DNA from 2 places in the Nocardia sp. CA-145437 genome. Region 2 is predicted to be linked to the other one. Evidence: riboswitches for the same ligand, from Rfam matches in the RefSeq annotation. Region 2 holds a riboswitch; the other holds the start of a gene.

Region 1 (7,500 bases), 120 kb from region 2:
CCCCGCTCACCCATGGTCCGCTCCGATCAGTGTGAGACCGGCCAGCAGCCGGACCTGGAAATGCACGAATCCGATGAGCTGCGCCACCGTGACGATGTCGCGCTCGGACAGCCCGGCCGCGCCCAGGGCATCGATATCCGCGCAGGTGATGGCGGCGGGCGCGGTCGTGACCCGCGCGGCGTGCCGCAGGATGGCGGCGAGCACCGGATCCCCCTCGGCCGGAGCCGTTCCCAGCCCGGCGTAATGCGCGGCCAGCTCGGGCGCGCCCGCCAGCTCCGCCACCGCCACGGCCGCCGCGATCAGCCGGTCCCGCCCGACGGTCGCGGCCGCCGGACCGTTCAGCAACGCCTCGTAAACCCCCTGCGTATGCGCGATCACCGCCGGGCGCGTCGCCCGCAGCGCCCGAACCGCGTCCGCGCGTGGGCCGAGTACGGCATCGATGACATCGGCGGACCGGTCCGCCTCCGGTTCGGCCGGGGCGAGTGGCGCCGCCTCGACGGCGGCGGTCGCTTCGGTCACGAGGAAGTCCTTTCGTCGGGTCGCCAACCCAGTTGCGGGGCAACCTTGGTGGCGATGAGTTCGATGGAGCGCAGGGTGGCGGCATGGCCCGGGTCGACCGGGTGGACCTGCACGATGAAGTCGGTGGCGTGCCGCAGCGCCACGTCGGCGGCGAGCTGCTCCACCACCTCGTCGGGCGTGCCGACGTAGATGTCGCGCAGCACCTCGGCGACCGAATCGGCCACCTCCGGCCCGCCGTTGCGACCCAGCTGATCCAGGAACCGGGCCGCGCCGCGCTCGGCCAGGGCCCGGGCCTCGGCGTGGTCGTCGGCCACGAAAACGCCCCGGGACGCGCCGATTCGCGGTTTCGCACCCGGCGGCAGCGCGTCGAGATAGGCGTCGACCAGCGGCTGCTGGATCTCCCACAGGGTGGCCGCGGGCGCGGCCGGATCCCGCGGCTGCGCCTTCGACAGCAGCAGTCCGTCACCCGCGCGGCCGGCGCGCGCCGCGCCGGCGGCCGAGAAGGTGGCCTGCCACAGCCGGTCCCGCAGTCCGGGCGCGGGCGGATTGAGCCCCCGATCCCCGATCAACGGCGTTCCCGCCAGGGCGGCGGTGACCTTGGCGAGTTTGTCCGCGTACAGCCGCTGCCGGTCGAGATCGGCCGCCTCGAACAGTTCGAAGGCGTGCCGGGAGCCGCCCGCGCCGAAGCCGAGTTCCAGCCGCCCGCCCGACAGCTCGTCCAGCACGGCCGCGTCCTCGGCGACCCGGATCGGGTCCTCCAGCGCCAGCGTCACGATGGCGGTCCCGACCCGGATCCGCGGGAACCGGGCGGCCGCGTGCGCCAGGAACACGAACGGCGACGGCAGCCCGCCCTCCGCCGGATCCAGGTGGTGCTGCGCCACCCAGGCGGTGTCGTAGCCGAGCCGTTCGGCCAGTTCGATCTGGTCCAGGGCCTGCCGGTACACGCCGGCCGCGTCCTCGGCCGGGTCGGTGCGGACCAGGCGGGTGAAGAAGCCCAGGCGTCGTGCGGTCATGTCGTCACCTTTCCCAGGTAGGCATCGCGAACGGCCGGATCGCCGACCAGGTCCGCGGCCGGGCCGTGCAGGACGATCCGCCCCGTGCGCAGCACATTGGCGGTATGCGCGATGCTCAGGGCCAGCTCCGCCTGCTGTTCCACGATCAGGATGGCCAGGCCCAGTTCCCGATTGAGCCGGGCGATCTCCGACAGCACCCGATCCACGAACAACGGCGACAGTCCCATTGTCGGCTCGTCCATGCAGATCAGCCGGGGTTTGCTCATGAGCGCGCGGGCGAAGGCCAGCATCTGTTGCTCGCCGCCGGACAGGGTCCCCGCCCGCTGCGGCCGGCGCTCGGCCAGCCGCGGGAAATGCTCGAACAGCTCGGCGGCCCGCGCGGCCAGCACCGCGCGACGCTCCTTGCGGATGTAGCCGCCGACGAAGAGGTTCTCCTCGACGGTCATGGCGGGGAACACGCGTCGCGCCTCCGGCACCGAGGCCAGCCCGGCCCGGATCCGGGTGGCTGCGGGGGTGCCGCTCACGTCGACGCCGTCGATCCGGACCGCACCGGAACTCGGATGCAACAGTCCGAGAGCGGTTTTCATGGTGGTCGACTTGCCGGAGGCATTACCGCCGAGCAGGGACACGATCTCGCCGGGGCGGACCGTCAGCGACACCTCGTCGAGGGCCCGGGACGCCCCGTAATGCACCACCACGCGATCGAATTCCAGGATCGGCGTGGCGTTCTCGTCGAACTCAGACATCGACGGCCACCTTTCCCCCGGCCCGGCTGCGGCCCAGGTACGCCTCGATGACACGGGGATCGGAGAGCACCTCGTCGGGCGTGCCCGACGCGATGATCCGGCCCTCGTCCAGCACCAGCACCCGGTCGGAGAGCTCGTGGACCAGGTCCATCTTGTGTTCGACCAACAGCACGGTCTGGCCCTGCGCCTTCAATTCGGCCAGCTGCCGGCCGATTTCCGCGGTCTCGGTCTGGTTCATGCCCGCGGCCGGTTCGTCCAGCAACAGCAGATCCGGCTCGGACGCCAGCGCCCGAGCGATCTCGGTGCGGCGGCGATTGGCGTAGGACAGGGTGTAGGCGGGATGGTCGGCGCGCGGGACCAGCCGTTCCTCGAAACGTGCCAGCTGGGCGTCGATGCGGGCCGCCGACGCGCGTCGTTCGGCGCGCGCCGCCGGAGTCGGCACCAGGGCCACCCCCAGCTCGGCCAGCAGTGAAATCCACTCGAGCACCGGAATACCGGCCAGCGCGCGCAGCGGGCGGGTGGCGCGCAAGGTCGGCTGGAGACCGACGTCGACATTCTCGCGGACCGTCATATTGCCGAACACCCGGCCGTTCTGGAAGGTGCGCGCGATGCCCGCCGCGGCTGCCGCCTCCGGGCGACCCGGACGAATCCGCCTGCCACGCACCAGAACTTCCCCGGCATCCGGTCTCAGCACGCCCGAGATCAGGTTGACCGTCGTCGACTTGCCGGACCCGTTGGGCCCGATGATCGAGACGAATTCGCCGGGCGCGATCGAGAATTCGACCCCGTTCACGGCCTGCACGCCACCGAAGGCCCGCCGCAGGCCGGTGACGGTGAGCACCGCCTCGGCCGAGTCAGGCACCGACCGGGCTGGGCTTGTTGCCAGAGCTCTGTTCGTTTCCGACGACACGATCCCTCCTCACCAGAATTCCCTGCGGCCGGAACCGCACCACCAGCAGCAACACCAAGCCGTACAACACGATTCGCCACGACGGCGCGAGCCGCAGCACCTCCGGCACCCCGATCAGCACCGCCGCGCCCAGCACCGCGCCGTACGGCGACGCCGTGCCGCCCAGCACCAGGATGGTCACCACCAGCAGCGACATCGGCAGGTTGAACACGGTCGGATCGATGTAGGAGTACTGGTGCGCGAGCAGCGCACCGCCGATGCCGGAGAAGAACGCCGCCACCGCGAAGGCCAGCGCCTTGTAATCGCGCACCGGCACACCCGCCGAGCGCGCCGCCACCTCGTCGGCCCCGATGGCCCGGATGGCCGTGCCGAGGCGGGACCGCTGCACGCCGACGATGACCGCCACCACGACGGCCAGCACTGCCAGCTCCAGCCGGAAAATCTGGGTGTGCGTGGTGAATTCGTAGCCGAACAGGCTGGGCGCGGGGATCCCGAAGATGCCGTAACTGCCGCGGGTCACCGGCTCCCAATTGCGAATGATCGCCACCGTCACGATGCCGATGCCCAGCGTCGCGATGGCCACATAGTGACCGCCCAGCCGCCACAGCGGCGCGGCCAGCACCGAGGACGCCACCGCGGCGACGATCCCCGCGGCCACGATGGCCGGCAGGAAGGCCCAGCCGTGCGACACCGTCAGCACCGCCGAGGTGTACGCGCCGATGGCGATCGGCCCCGCCTGCCCGATGGCCAGCTGCCCGGCCGACCCGGCCACCAGCGTCATCGAGACCGCGATGATGGCGTAGGCCAGGATCTGGGTGCCCACCGAGATGCCGTAGTCGTCCGCGACGAGCGGAATCGCCACGCCCGCAACGGCGAACGCGATCAGCGCATGCCACCAGCGCACCCGCGGTTCCCGGCCGGAGCCGAGGAACGTGCCGGTCATCGGCTCGGATTCGATGGCGGGCGGGCGGGCCAGCAGGCCGCCCGGCCGCAGCACCAGGAAGATCACCAGCAGGCCGAAGGTGATCAGATCCCGATAGCCGTCACCGAACCAGTAGATGCCGAACGCCTCCACCAGGCCGAGCACGAAACCGCCGACGACCGCGCCTGGAATCGAGCCCAGCCCACCGATGGTGGCGGCCACGAACCCGGTCATGCCGACGATGCCGCCGCTGGTCGGTGAGATGTTCGAGTTGTAGAGGCCGACGAAGATGCCCGCCAGGCCACCCAGCCCGGAGGCGATGGCGAAGGCCAGCGACTGCACCCGGCCGACCCCGATGCCCATCTGCGCGGCGGCGTCCGGATCCTGCGCGGTGGCGCGAATGGCCAGGCCGTGGCGGCTGAACCGTAGGAACCCCCACAGCCCCGCCATCACGATGAGAGTGCTGGCGAACATGACCACGTCCGAGGTGCCGAACCGCACCCCGCCCACCTGAAAATTATTGGTGGACAGCACCTGCGGGAACGGCCGGGTGTCCGGACCGAACACCAGGGCGACCACGTTCTCGATGATCAGCCCCACCGCCACCGTCGCCAGCAGCGCGGCGATGGCCGGGGCGCGGCGCAGCGGCCGCACCGCCAGCACATCGATGGCGACGCCGACCAGCGCCGTCACCGCCACCACCACGACCAGCGCCGCCCACCACGGCACCCCGTGCTGGGCGATCAGCCACCAGCCCAGCACCGAACCGAACGCGAAGATCGCGCCGTGCGCGAAGTTGATGACATTGCTGACCCCGAAGATCAGGGTGATGCCCACGGCGATGAGGGCGTACGCATTGCCGTGGACCAAGCCCGCGATGAGCGTGTCGAACATCTACTTCTTGCTTCCGACCGGCACGAATTTGCCGTTCTGCAGCACCAGTTCGATCGGCTTCACACCGCTCGGGCGGCGGGTCTGCTGATCGAAGGCGAAGGTGCCCAGACCGATGCCGTCGAAGTCCTTGACCTCACGCAGGCCCTTCAGCACGCCCTCGCGGGTCGCCCCGCCGGCCTTGGCGGCCTTCACCAGCACGTTGAGGGCGTCGTAGGCGTAGACATTGAAGTCGCCCGGGTCGGTGTTGAACTTGGCCTTGAACTTGGTGACGAAGCTCTGGATCTTCGGGCTCGGATCCGACGGGGTGAACACGCCGTTCACGATGTCGCCCTCGGCCGCGCTGCCCGCCAGATCGATGAACTGCGGCGTGTTCTGGCCACCGAAGAACTGTCCGGTGAACCCGACGTCACGCAGCTGCTTGACCACCAGTGCGCCGTCCGGCCCGTAACCCAGGTGTACGAAGGCGTCCGGGTTGGCGTCGCGGCCCTTGATCAGCACCGGCCGGAAGTCCTGCGAGTCCGGCAGAATCGGCGAGGAATAGGCGATCTCGATGCCCTTCTCCTTGGCGAACTGCTCGAAGAACTTGAAAGCCTGCTTACCCCAGTCGGTTTCGAGATACACCACCGATACCTTCTTGGCCTTGGACTTCACCCATTCGGCATTGCGCTCCTGGAACACGTCCAAGGTGATCGACGGGCTCCACGAATAGTCGCCGCCCTTGGTGAAATCCACCGAGGAGTTGGTGAATCCGTACTGCACCAGTTTGCCGCGGTTGTACACCGGCGAGGCGGCGATGGAGGCGGGCGAGGAGAAGTCGCCCAGCTCGGCGATGATCGACTGGTCGCCGACGAACTTGGTTGCGATCGGCACCGTCTGTTTCGGATCCGACTGCGAATCCTCCCACTTCAGCGCGACCTTCTTGCCGTCGATCCCGCCCGCGGCGTTGATCTCGTCCAGCGCCAGGTCGAACCCCTGCTGCCAGAGCCGGCCGTACTCGGCCGAGCCGCCCGTCTTCGGGCCGGACACTCCGAAATACACTGTGTCCGAACCACTTCCGGGCGCGTCGCGGCCGCCGCAGGCCGTCGCCGATCCCACGACCAGAGCCGCCGCACCGACACCCACCGCGACCCGGAGAACACGCGACCGGGACCAGATCCTGCTCATTGCTACCTCTACATTCGCGCACCGGCACGCGGCCGGGCATGGGGACACGACCGCGACGCGAAGGGCGCGGTCTGGCGCTTGCGATGCCCGGCGGACATCACCTGGTCGTCACCCGGGGCACCCCACCGCCCACGCGAGGGTTGCCGATCAGCGAGCCGGGGCTCGAAAAACGCTGATACTCGTGACCGTGTCCAGAAAGGTAGCCGTGACAACCGGCGGCCGACACCGTTCGAATCACCCTGATGCCAAACGCCACCCGGCCCCACCGCCGGGAATTCCCCTGTAGCCCCCGCGAATTACCCCGGCGGCCGCATCGCCCCGCTGATGCGGCCACCAACCCCTACGTCAGATGCGCGGTCAGCCAGGCCGGGAACTCGGTCAGGTCCCGCAGCACCACGTCCGCGCCGGCCGCCGACAACTCCTCGGCCGCATACGGTCCGGTGGTCACCGCCACCGAGGTCGCGTCCGCCACCTTGGCCGCGCGCACATCACCGAGATGGTCGCCCACATAGATCGAGGCGCCGCGCTGGAGCAGCACCTCCCCCTTCTCCTCCGCCCACGCGCCGCCGACCAGTTCGTCGACCGCCAGCCCCAGATGGTCCAGATGCAGCTGCGCGTGCGGGCCGTTCTTGGCGGTGATCACCAGCACCCGGCCCCCGGCCTCGTGCACCGCCGCCAGCGCGTCCACCACGCCCGGCAGATGGTCCGACGCGTGCACCGCCAGCTCCGGATACATCTCCCGGTACATGGCCACCACGCCCGGCACCTCGTGCTCCGGGAACCATTGCGCCGCCTCGTGCGCCAGCGGCGGACCCAGCCGCGACACCACCAGCTCCGAATCGATAACCACCCCGGTCCTGGCGGCTACCGCGTCCCACACCGCGGCGATCCCCGGCCGCGAATCGATCAGCGTCATATCCAGGTCGAACCCGACCACCAGACCACCGGCGGAACCGCTCGAATCATCAACAGCCACGCTCCGACCCTACGGCCCGCCCGTCCCCGCCCCGCGCCTCGACCGCCACGATGTGACCCCGGCAACCGCCCACCGCGGCGGGCGGCACCGCGAAAATCAGCGGCGCGGCCACCGATCCGCGACCTAGGCTCGACCCCATGCCGAGCGATGAGGGAACGCTGTTCTGCGGGAGCGAGCTGGCCGCCCGCGTCGAGCGGGTGGAGACCGAGCTGATCGCCAAGGGCAGCGCGGCCGCCGCGGCCCGGCTCGAACCGGACACCGGCTTCGTGATCCCCCTCGCGGGCGGGGTCGCGTCCTTCGCCGAGGACGGGTCACCGCTGAACAAGATCGCCGGACTCGGCTTCGCGGGGATTCCC
Region 2 (7,500 bases):
CGCTCGCCCTTGCGGCCGATGGCGTTCAGCACGCCGGTGAGGGAGATGTAGTTGATGTCGTGGCCCGCGCGGTCGGCCATCGGGCCGTACTGGCCCCAGCCGGTCATGCGGCCGTAGACCAGGCGCGGGTTGCGTTCCAGCGCGGCCTCGGGGCCCAGGCCCATGCGCTCGGTGACGCCGGGGCGGAAGCCCTCGAGCAGCACGTCGGCCTTGTCGATCAGGCCGAGCACCTTCTCGATGTCGGCCGGATCCTTGAGGTTGGCCTCGACGATGGTGCGGCCGCGCCACTGCGGGCGTTCCATGAAGCCGGGCAGCATGCCGGGCCGCTGGACCCGGACCACGTCGGCGCCGAGGTCGGCGAGCAGCAGTGCCGCGTGCGGACCGGGGCCGATGCCGGCCAGTTCAACAACCCGGATGCCCGCGAGCGGGCCCTGCTTGGCGGTGGATGGAGTGCTCACGCCCTACCTCGGTTCGTCGTCGAATGCTGCGCACCGGCTCACCCGCCGGTGTTGACGCTATGACAATAACGCGAAGGTTCGGAAGCGCGGAGGGCGCGGCCTATCGATCGATGCGGGGCAGCGGGAGCGTGGCCGGGTGCTGGGGAGCGGGCAGTTCCGAGCGCGGCAGCCGCAGCGTCGGCGGTTCCCCGGTCGAGCGGTTCGCCGCCGGGTCCTCGAAGTCGCGCACCTTGGCGGGCAGGCCGTAGAAGGCGCGAGCATTGTCTTCCAGGACCTTGTGCAGATCCGAGCCCACCGAGTCGGCGAGCAGGGAGATGTCGGCGTCGCGGAAGGGCCGTCCAGCCCGGGTGCCCGGCAGATCGGTGCCGAACATGAGGGCTTCGGGGTTGACGGTGTGGATCTTGCGCAGGGCCGAGCCGACATTCATGGCCACCCGCCCGAAGCCGGAGGCCTTCACCTTGGCTCCCCGGTCGACCAGGTTGAGCAGGTACGGCAGGCAGTCGTCGGACATGCCCAGGTGGTCGATGGACAGCTTGGGCAGTTTGGTGATGACCGGTTCCAGCGAGCCCAGCATGGACCCGTCGATGTAGAGCTCGACATGCCAACCGGCGAGTTCGTAGGCGCGCAGGGCCAGCATGGTGAGTCCGACGATGTCGCCGCCCGCCCGTTTGAGGTTGAACCGGATGGCCCGCACCCCAGCCTTGCTCAGCGCGAGGATCTCGGCGTCGCCAGCGTCGACGTGGAGATTGGTGACGCCGACCCAGCCCTCGCCGAGTTCGGCGAGGGCGGCCAGCAGATAGCTCTGATCGGTGCCCTGGAAGGACCCGCTGACCACCGCGCCACCGTCGATATCGAAGCGGGACATGCGCTTGCGATAGTCGGCGATGGTGTACGGGTCGGGCAGGTAGCCCTCGTTCTCGACCAGCGGGAACCGCGGATCGAAGATGTGGAGATGGGCATCGAACACGTGATCAGCATGCCTCAGAACGGTGACAAGTGTGGACAACCTTGTCCGGCAGGCGGATTCACGCTGGTCAGGACGTCGGGTCGAGTACCGCTCAGGAGGCCTTGTCGGGCTCGGAGGCGGCCAGCATCTCGTCGCGCTCGACGACCTTGACCCGCTCGCGGCCCTGCGGCTCGCCGAGGGCGCGCTCGTGCGCGTCCAGGCGGTACCAGCCGGCCCAGGTGGTGAACGGGATGCCCTTGCCCTCGAGGAACTCGGTGACGGCCTCGAGCTCCGGCTTGGCGGCCGGGGCGAAGTTGGCGGCGTCGTCGAGCAGGCAGGCGATGGTCTCGTTGGCGTCGCCCTTGGTGTGGCCGATGAGGCCGACCGGGCCGCGCTTGATCCAGCCGGTGACGTAGGTAGCGGGCATGTAGCGAGCCGCGCCGTCGGCGTCCTCGTCGATGATCACGCGACCGGCCTCGTTGGGCACGGTGCCGGCCTGGTCGTCGAAGGGCAGGGCCGGGATGTTCTGCGACAGGTAGCCCACCGCGCGGTACACGGCCTGGATGTCCCAGTCCTTGAATTCGCCGGTGCCCTTGCAGTTTCCGGTGCCGTCGAGCTGGGTGCGCTCGGTGCGCAGGCCCACGACCTTGCCGTCCTCGCCCAGGATCTCCGAGGGGTTCTCGAAGAAGTGCAGGAACAGCTTGTGCGGGCGGTTGCCGACGTCGCGGATGGCCCACTGCTCGAGGGTGTTGCAGATCATGTCGACCTGCTTGGAGTGGCGGCGCGCGGCCTCGGAGCCCTCGTCGTAGTCGATGTCCTCGGGGTCGACGATGACCTCGATGGTCGGCGAGTGGTCGAGCTCGCGCAGCTCGAGCGGGGTGAACTTGGCCTGCGCGGGACCGCGGCGGCCGAACACGTGCACCTCGAGCGCCTTGTTGGCCTTGAGGCCCTCGTAGACGTTCGGCGGGATCTCGGTCGGCAGCAGCTCGTCGCCGGTCTTGGCGAGCACGCGCGCCACGTCGAGGGCGACGTTGCCGACGCCGAGGACGGCGACCTTCTCCGCCTCCAGCGGCCAGGTGCGGGCGACGTCGGGGTGGCCGTCGTACCAGGACACGAAGTCCGCGGCGCCGTAGGAGCCGTCCAGGTCGATGCCCGGCACGCCCAGCGCGCGGTCGGCGTTGGCGCCGGTGGAGAAGATGACCGCGTCGTAGAACTGCTGCAGGTCCTCGAGGGTGATGTCGACGCCGTAGTCGATATTGCCGAGCAGGCGGACCTGCGGCTTGTCGAGCACCTTGTGCAGCGCGGTGATGATGCCCTTGATGCGCGGGTGGTCCGGCGCGACGCCGTAGCGGATCAGGCCGAAGGGCGCGGGCATGCGCTCGTAGAGATCGATGCTCACGTCCGCGTCGGACTTCATCAACGCGTCGGCGGCGTAGATGCCGGCCGGTCCGGCGCCCACGATCGCAATGCGTAGCGGGCGGGTCCCTGCACTCTGTTCGGTCATTCTTCCGCGCACCCTTTGGGTCGAAACTAACTTGCCGTCAAAACTCAGCCGTCGTTCTTAGCTTAGGCTAAGTTGACGCTCTGACCTCGGCGGCCTCCGTTGGCCCCCGACGCTGCAGCGTTGCTGCGTAGTCTTGCTATTCCCGCGCTGGGGCGGGAAATTCTGCTGATTCTATCGATGGCACGCGGCGGCCCGCACAAGGGGACCAGGCATGATCTACCCATGAGCGACGCCGAGGAGACCCCGATCCGGATCGACCAGAACGAGACCCGCAGCATGTGGCCGTTCCTGGTGGCGGCGGGAATCATCGCGGCGGTGATCCTGGGAATCGTGGTCGCGTCGGTCGTGTCGCCGGTTGAGAAGAATGTCACAGATTCCGATCGGCTCTCGCTGGCGGCGACCAAGTTCGTGATGGCCCGCAACGACACCGGGAAGTACGACCCGGTGCTGTCCTGCAAGGGATTCGACGAGAACGCCTCGCCGCTGAAGGCGGCCACCGCGACCGGCGGCTCGATCGCCTTCGACAAGCTGACCGACGCGTCCGTCACGGGCGACCAGGCCACCGCGCAGGTCACGTTCACCGTCGCCGGGGCGCCGTCGACGTCGACGTGGCACTTCGCCAAAGAGAATTCCCGCTGGTTGGTCTGTAATTCGTGACAACGGCCGAATGCTCCGCCGGGGTTTGACAGTGGGGACGGTTCTTCGGCAATCTCAATCCCAGGTCATGAGTACCAGCGCCAAGCCCCGGCTGGCTGGTCGGCAACCCTCCTCCGCGGTGGGGTGCTCCGGGTGACGACCTGGCCTCGCATCGGACAGCGGTGCGGCAAGTGCGGATTCTCAGGAGGTACAAGTGAGCTACGCAGGTGACATCACGCCGAAGCAGGCGTGGGAGTTGTTGCGCGACAACCCCGATGCGGTCCTGGTGGACGTGCGCACCGAGGCCGAGTGGCGGTTCGTCGGCGTGCCCGACACCAGCGGCATCGGCCGTCCGACCGCGCTGATCGAGTGGGTCGACGTCACCGGTACCCCCAATGCCCGGTTCGCCGACCTGCTGAAGCAGTCGCTGGCCGACCGGACCTCGGACTCGGACGCGCCTGTCATCTTCATCTGCCGCTCCGGCCAGCGTTCGATCGGCGCGGCGACCGCCGCCACCACGCTCGGCATCACCCCCTCGTTCAATGTGGTCGACGGCTTCGAGGGTGCGCTCGACGGCCAGGGCCACCGCGGCAGCACCGGCTGGCGCGCCGACGGACTTCCGTGGAGGCAGTCATGATCACCGGCGGCTCCTTCGAGAAACCGCTCCCCGAGGGCGTCGGCCCCGCCACCCAGGCGGTGCGCGGCGGCACCCGGCGTTCCGGCTTCGACGAGACCTCCGAGGCGCTGTTCCTCAATTCGGGTTTCGTCTACGAGAGCGCCGAGGCGGCCGAGGCCTCCTTCACCGGCGATATCGAGCACTTCGTGTACTCGCGCTACGGCAACCCGACGGTCGCCATGTTCGAGGAGCGGCTGCGCCTGATCGACGGCGCGGAGGCCTGTTTCGCGACCGCGTCGGGCATGTCGGCGGTGTTCACCGCGCTGGGCGCGCTGCTGTCGGCCGGTGACCGGCTGGTCGCGGCGCGCAGCCTGTTCGGTTCCTGCTTCGTGGTGGCCAACGAGATCCTGCCGCGCTGGGGCGTGGAGACGGTGTTCGTCGACGGCGAGGACCTGAACCAGTGGGAGCAGGCGCTGTCCATTCCCACCCAGGCCGTCTTCTTCGAGACGCCCTCGAACCCGATGCAGACCCTCACCGATGTGCGCGCGGTCTCGGATCTGGCGCACGCGGCGGGCGCGAAGGTGGTGCTGGACAACGTCTTCGCCACCCCGCTGCTGCAGCGCGGCTTCGATCTGGGCGCGGATATCACCGTCTACTCGGGCACCAAGCACATCGACGGCCAGGGCCGGGTGCTCGGCGGCGCGATCCTGGGACCGCAGGACTACATCGACGGCCCGGTGAAGAACCTGATGCGCCACACCGGTCCGGCGCTGAGCCCCTTCAATGCCTGGACCCTGCTCAAGGGCCTGGAGACGATGCCGCTGCGCCTGCGCCAGTCGGTGGACTCGGCGTTGAAGATCGCCCGGTTCCTGGAATCGCATCCGGCGGTGGCGTGGGTGAAGTACCCGTTCCTGTCCTCGCATCCGCAGTACGAGCTGGCCAAGCGCCAGATGTCGGGCGGCGGCACGGTGATCACCTTCGAGCTGAAGGCCGGCGACAACGAGGCCAAGAAGCGCGCGTTCGAGGTGCTGAACCGGCTCCGGATCATCGACATCTCCAACAACCTCGGTGACGCGAAGACGCTGATCACCCACCCGGCCACCACCACCCACCGCGCGATGGGGCCGGAAGGCCGTGCGGCCGTGGGCATTACCGATGGCGTGCTGCGCATCTCCATCGGCCTGGAGGACGCGGAGGATCTCCTCAACGATCTGGATCACGCACTGAGCTGATCCGAAGACTCTCCGACAAGGGCCGGAACCCGCTGGGTTCCGGCCTTTTTCGATGACCACTCCGGGGGCGTCGCCGCTGCCGCGCGGGCCCGGCTCAAACGCCCCCGTGACGGCGGCTCGTCGAGCGAGCTACGAACATATGCTCTCCCGCATGTCGACCTTTTCCATGCCCGACCTCTTGTCCTACGCCGACGTGGACGCCCGCCTGGGCGGCGTGCTGTCCGCCGAGTTCGAGGGAGCGGGAGACGAGCCCGACGATCCCACGGTGCTGTTCTTCGACGGTGACCTCACCCTCGACGGGGATTTCCTGTCCGCCGTCGCCGAGCTGCGCGGTGTGGACGCCGACGGCGACAGCGATGTCGCGTTGATCGTGGTGACCGGTGATCTGACGGTCAACGGTCACGTTGTCGGCCAGCTGACTACGGATCTCGCCGTATCTGCTGGTAGAAGGCAGCCACTGCGCGGCGGATCGGGCGCGCGAACCCATCCCGGCGGCCTCGGAACCCACGCGCTCGGTGATATACCAGCAGGGCATGGCCGCCAGCGGCGACCTCTGCACGCCTCAGCAGGTCATCTGGAACGGGAAGCACGGCGGTGACGTGACGGTCGGCGGCGCGGGTACGACGGTCGAGGGGACCACGGTCGTATCCGTCGGAGTGGGGGTGGTTCCCATGTGGGTGAGGGTCAGCACGACCAGGAGCAGGACCACACCGCCGGCGATCACCGCGAAGGCCCACAGCATCGGGATGGGTGAGGCACTGCGGTAGCCGTGGACGTACAGCGACGTGTAGCGCCCCGGCCTGGTCGGGCGGCGACGGTAGCCCCTGCCTGTTATTCGCCGCGGAGAATGCCGTGCCGCTCCATACCCCATGAGCGGCAGTATGACTCGGGTGCCCGACACGATCGGGCCTGATCGGTGCGAGATGTCCGGAAGACGTGATGAGCGGATCCGTCCACCGGTCCGGCGCGCGTCAGAGCTTCGCGATCAGCAACCCCGCCAGTCCGATGATCAGTCCCAGCCAGTAGGTCCAATGGTGCATGACTCGCCGTTGAAAAGTGAAAGCCTTATCAGCGAAGGTCGCCATCACGTTCTGGTCCCAGGCGACGTTGATGAACCGGCCCATGAATCGCGACGCGTGCAGTCCTGCGCCGAGGTAGATGACCATCATCGCTGCAAGGCCGGCCTGGAACGCGGGCTTGTCGGCGACAGCGAACGTGCTGCCGAGAAGCCCGATCGCGGCGGGCGTGGCGAGGTACAGGCCTATATGGAACTTGATGTAGTCGTACATGAGTTTGGCTTGTTCACGGCGACTCGCGTCGTCGACGCCCTCGGGCCATGCGCTGCCGTCGAGGAAAGTCCGCACCGACTGTCTCAGGTGCTGCATGGTTCGATGCCTCCCAGTCCAGTGGTCCTGAACGAGATACCTGCCCCCGACAGCCTAAGAGCAGCAGTCGATCCGGGATGCTGAACGAGCCGCGATTCGAGCCCGCGCCATGCGCCGAGCGCCAGCCAGCACCGTCCGACAGCTGTTCGGAAAACGACGGTCAGCAGTCCGCACACCGTCCGGCGAACTCTCAGGGTTGGTCGGATGGTCATGTGGCATGGTCACGACCATGACGACGCGTGCGGGTTGGTGGCCACGACCGGGATTGGTATCGATCACTGTGATGATCGTGCTGGCGGCGTGGGTCGCCGCGATCGGGGAGCTGACCGACAATGTCGTCGATCGCGACGGGTTGACCCGTATCGACCCGGGCTGGCTGGGCTGGGTTATTGCCCACCGGGCACCGGACCTCACCGCGATCGCGCGGCTGCTCAGCGACGCCGGCGACACGATGTCCATGCTCGCGGTCGCGCTCACCGCCAGTGCGGTGCTGGCGTGGCGGCGGCGGTGGAACGAAGTCGCCACGGTGATCGTCGCGACAGCGGGCGCCGGCGCACTGGTCCTCATCGGCAAGCATGTGGTGGGCCGATCGCGTCCACCGGTGGTCGATCACCTGGTCACCGAGACCAACCAGTCCTTCCCGTCGGGCCACAGCCTGAGCTCGCTCGTCGTGCTCGGCGCGGTCGTCGCCATCGCGGTCACCCATCTGCGGGTCCGGGCGCT

Evidence for each region. A riboswitch is a leader RNA that binds a small molecule or an ion and turns the genes downstream of it on or off. The one in region 2 is predicted to bind S-adenosylmethionine.
Region 1: another riboswitch for S-adenosylmethionine. It lies ahead of ACQPYY_RS31845 (ABC transporter substrate-binding protein); the one in region 2 lies ahead of ACQPYY_RS32430 (rhodanese-like domain-containing protein).

What each region holds. Positions count from the first base shown of each region.
Region 1 covers NZ_CP191204.1:6,871,983-6,879,482, forward strand. Annotated here, with positions in the region: gene ACQPYY_RS31815 (peroxidase-related enzyme) at 1-14, opposite strand, end outside; gene ACQPYY_RS31820 (hypothetical protein) at 7-519, opposite strand; gene ACQPYY_RS31825 (putative FMN-dependent luciferase-like monooxygenase) at 516-1,532, opposite strand; gene ACQPYY_RS31830 (ABC transporter ATP-binding protein) at 1,529-2,278, opposite strand; gene ACQPYY_RS31835 (ABC transporter ATP-binding protein) at 2,271-3,140, opposite strand; gene ACQPYY_RS31840 (ABC transporter permease) at 3,133-5,004, opposite strand; gene ACQPYY_RS31845 (ABC transporter substrate-binding protein) at 5,005-6,168, opposite strand; SAM riboswitch class IV at 6,238-6,355, opposite strand; gene ACQPYY_RS31850 (HAD family hydrolase) at 6,509-7,144, opposite strand; gene ACQPYY_RS31855 (GNAT family N-acetyltransferase) at 7,303-7,500, shown strand, end outside.
Region 2 covers NZ_CP191204.1:6,994,331-7,001,830, reverse strand. Annotated here, with positions in the region: gene ACQPYY_RS32450 (CaiB/BaiF CoA transferase family protein) at 1-458, opposite strand, end outside; gene ACQPYY_RS32445 (amidohydrolase family protein) at 559-1,425, opposite strand; gene ACQPYY_RS32440 (FAD-dependent oxidoreductase) at 1,517-2,908, opposite strand; gene ACQPYY_RS32435 (Rv0361 family membrane protein) at 3,131-3,565, shown strand; SAM riboswitch class IV at 3,629-3,744, shown strand; gene ACQPYY_RS32430 (rhodanese-like domain-containing protein) at 3,759-4,181, shown strand; gene ACQPYY_RS32425 (O-succinylhomoserine sulfhydrylase) at 4,178-5,392, shown strand; gene ACQPYY_RS32420 (hypothetical protein) at 5,544-5,990, shown strand; gene ACQPYY_RS32415 (hypothetical protein) at 5,955-6,263, opposite strand; gene ACQPYY_RS32410 (hypothetical protein) at 6,364-6,777, opposite strand; gene ACQPYY_RS32405 (phosphatase PAP2 family protein) at 7,007-7,500, shown strand, end outside.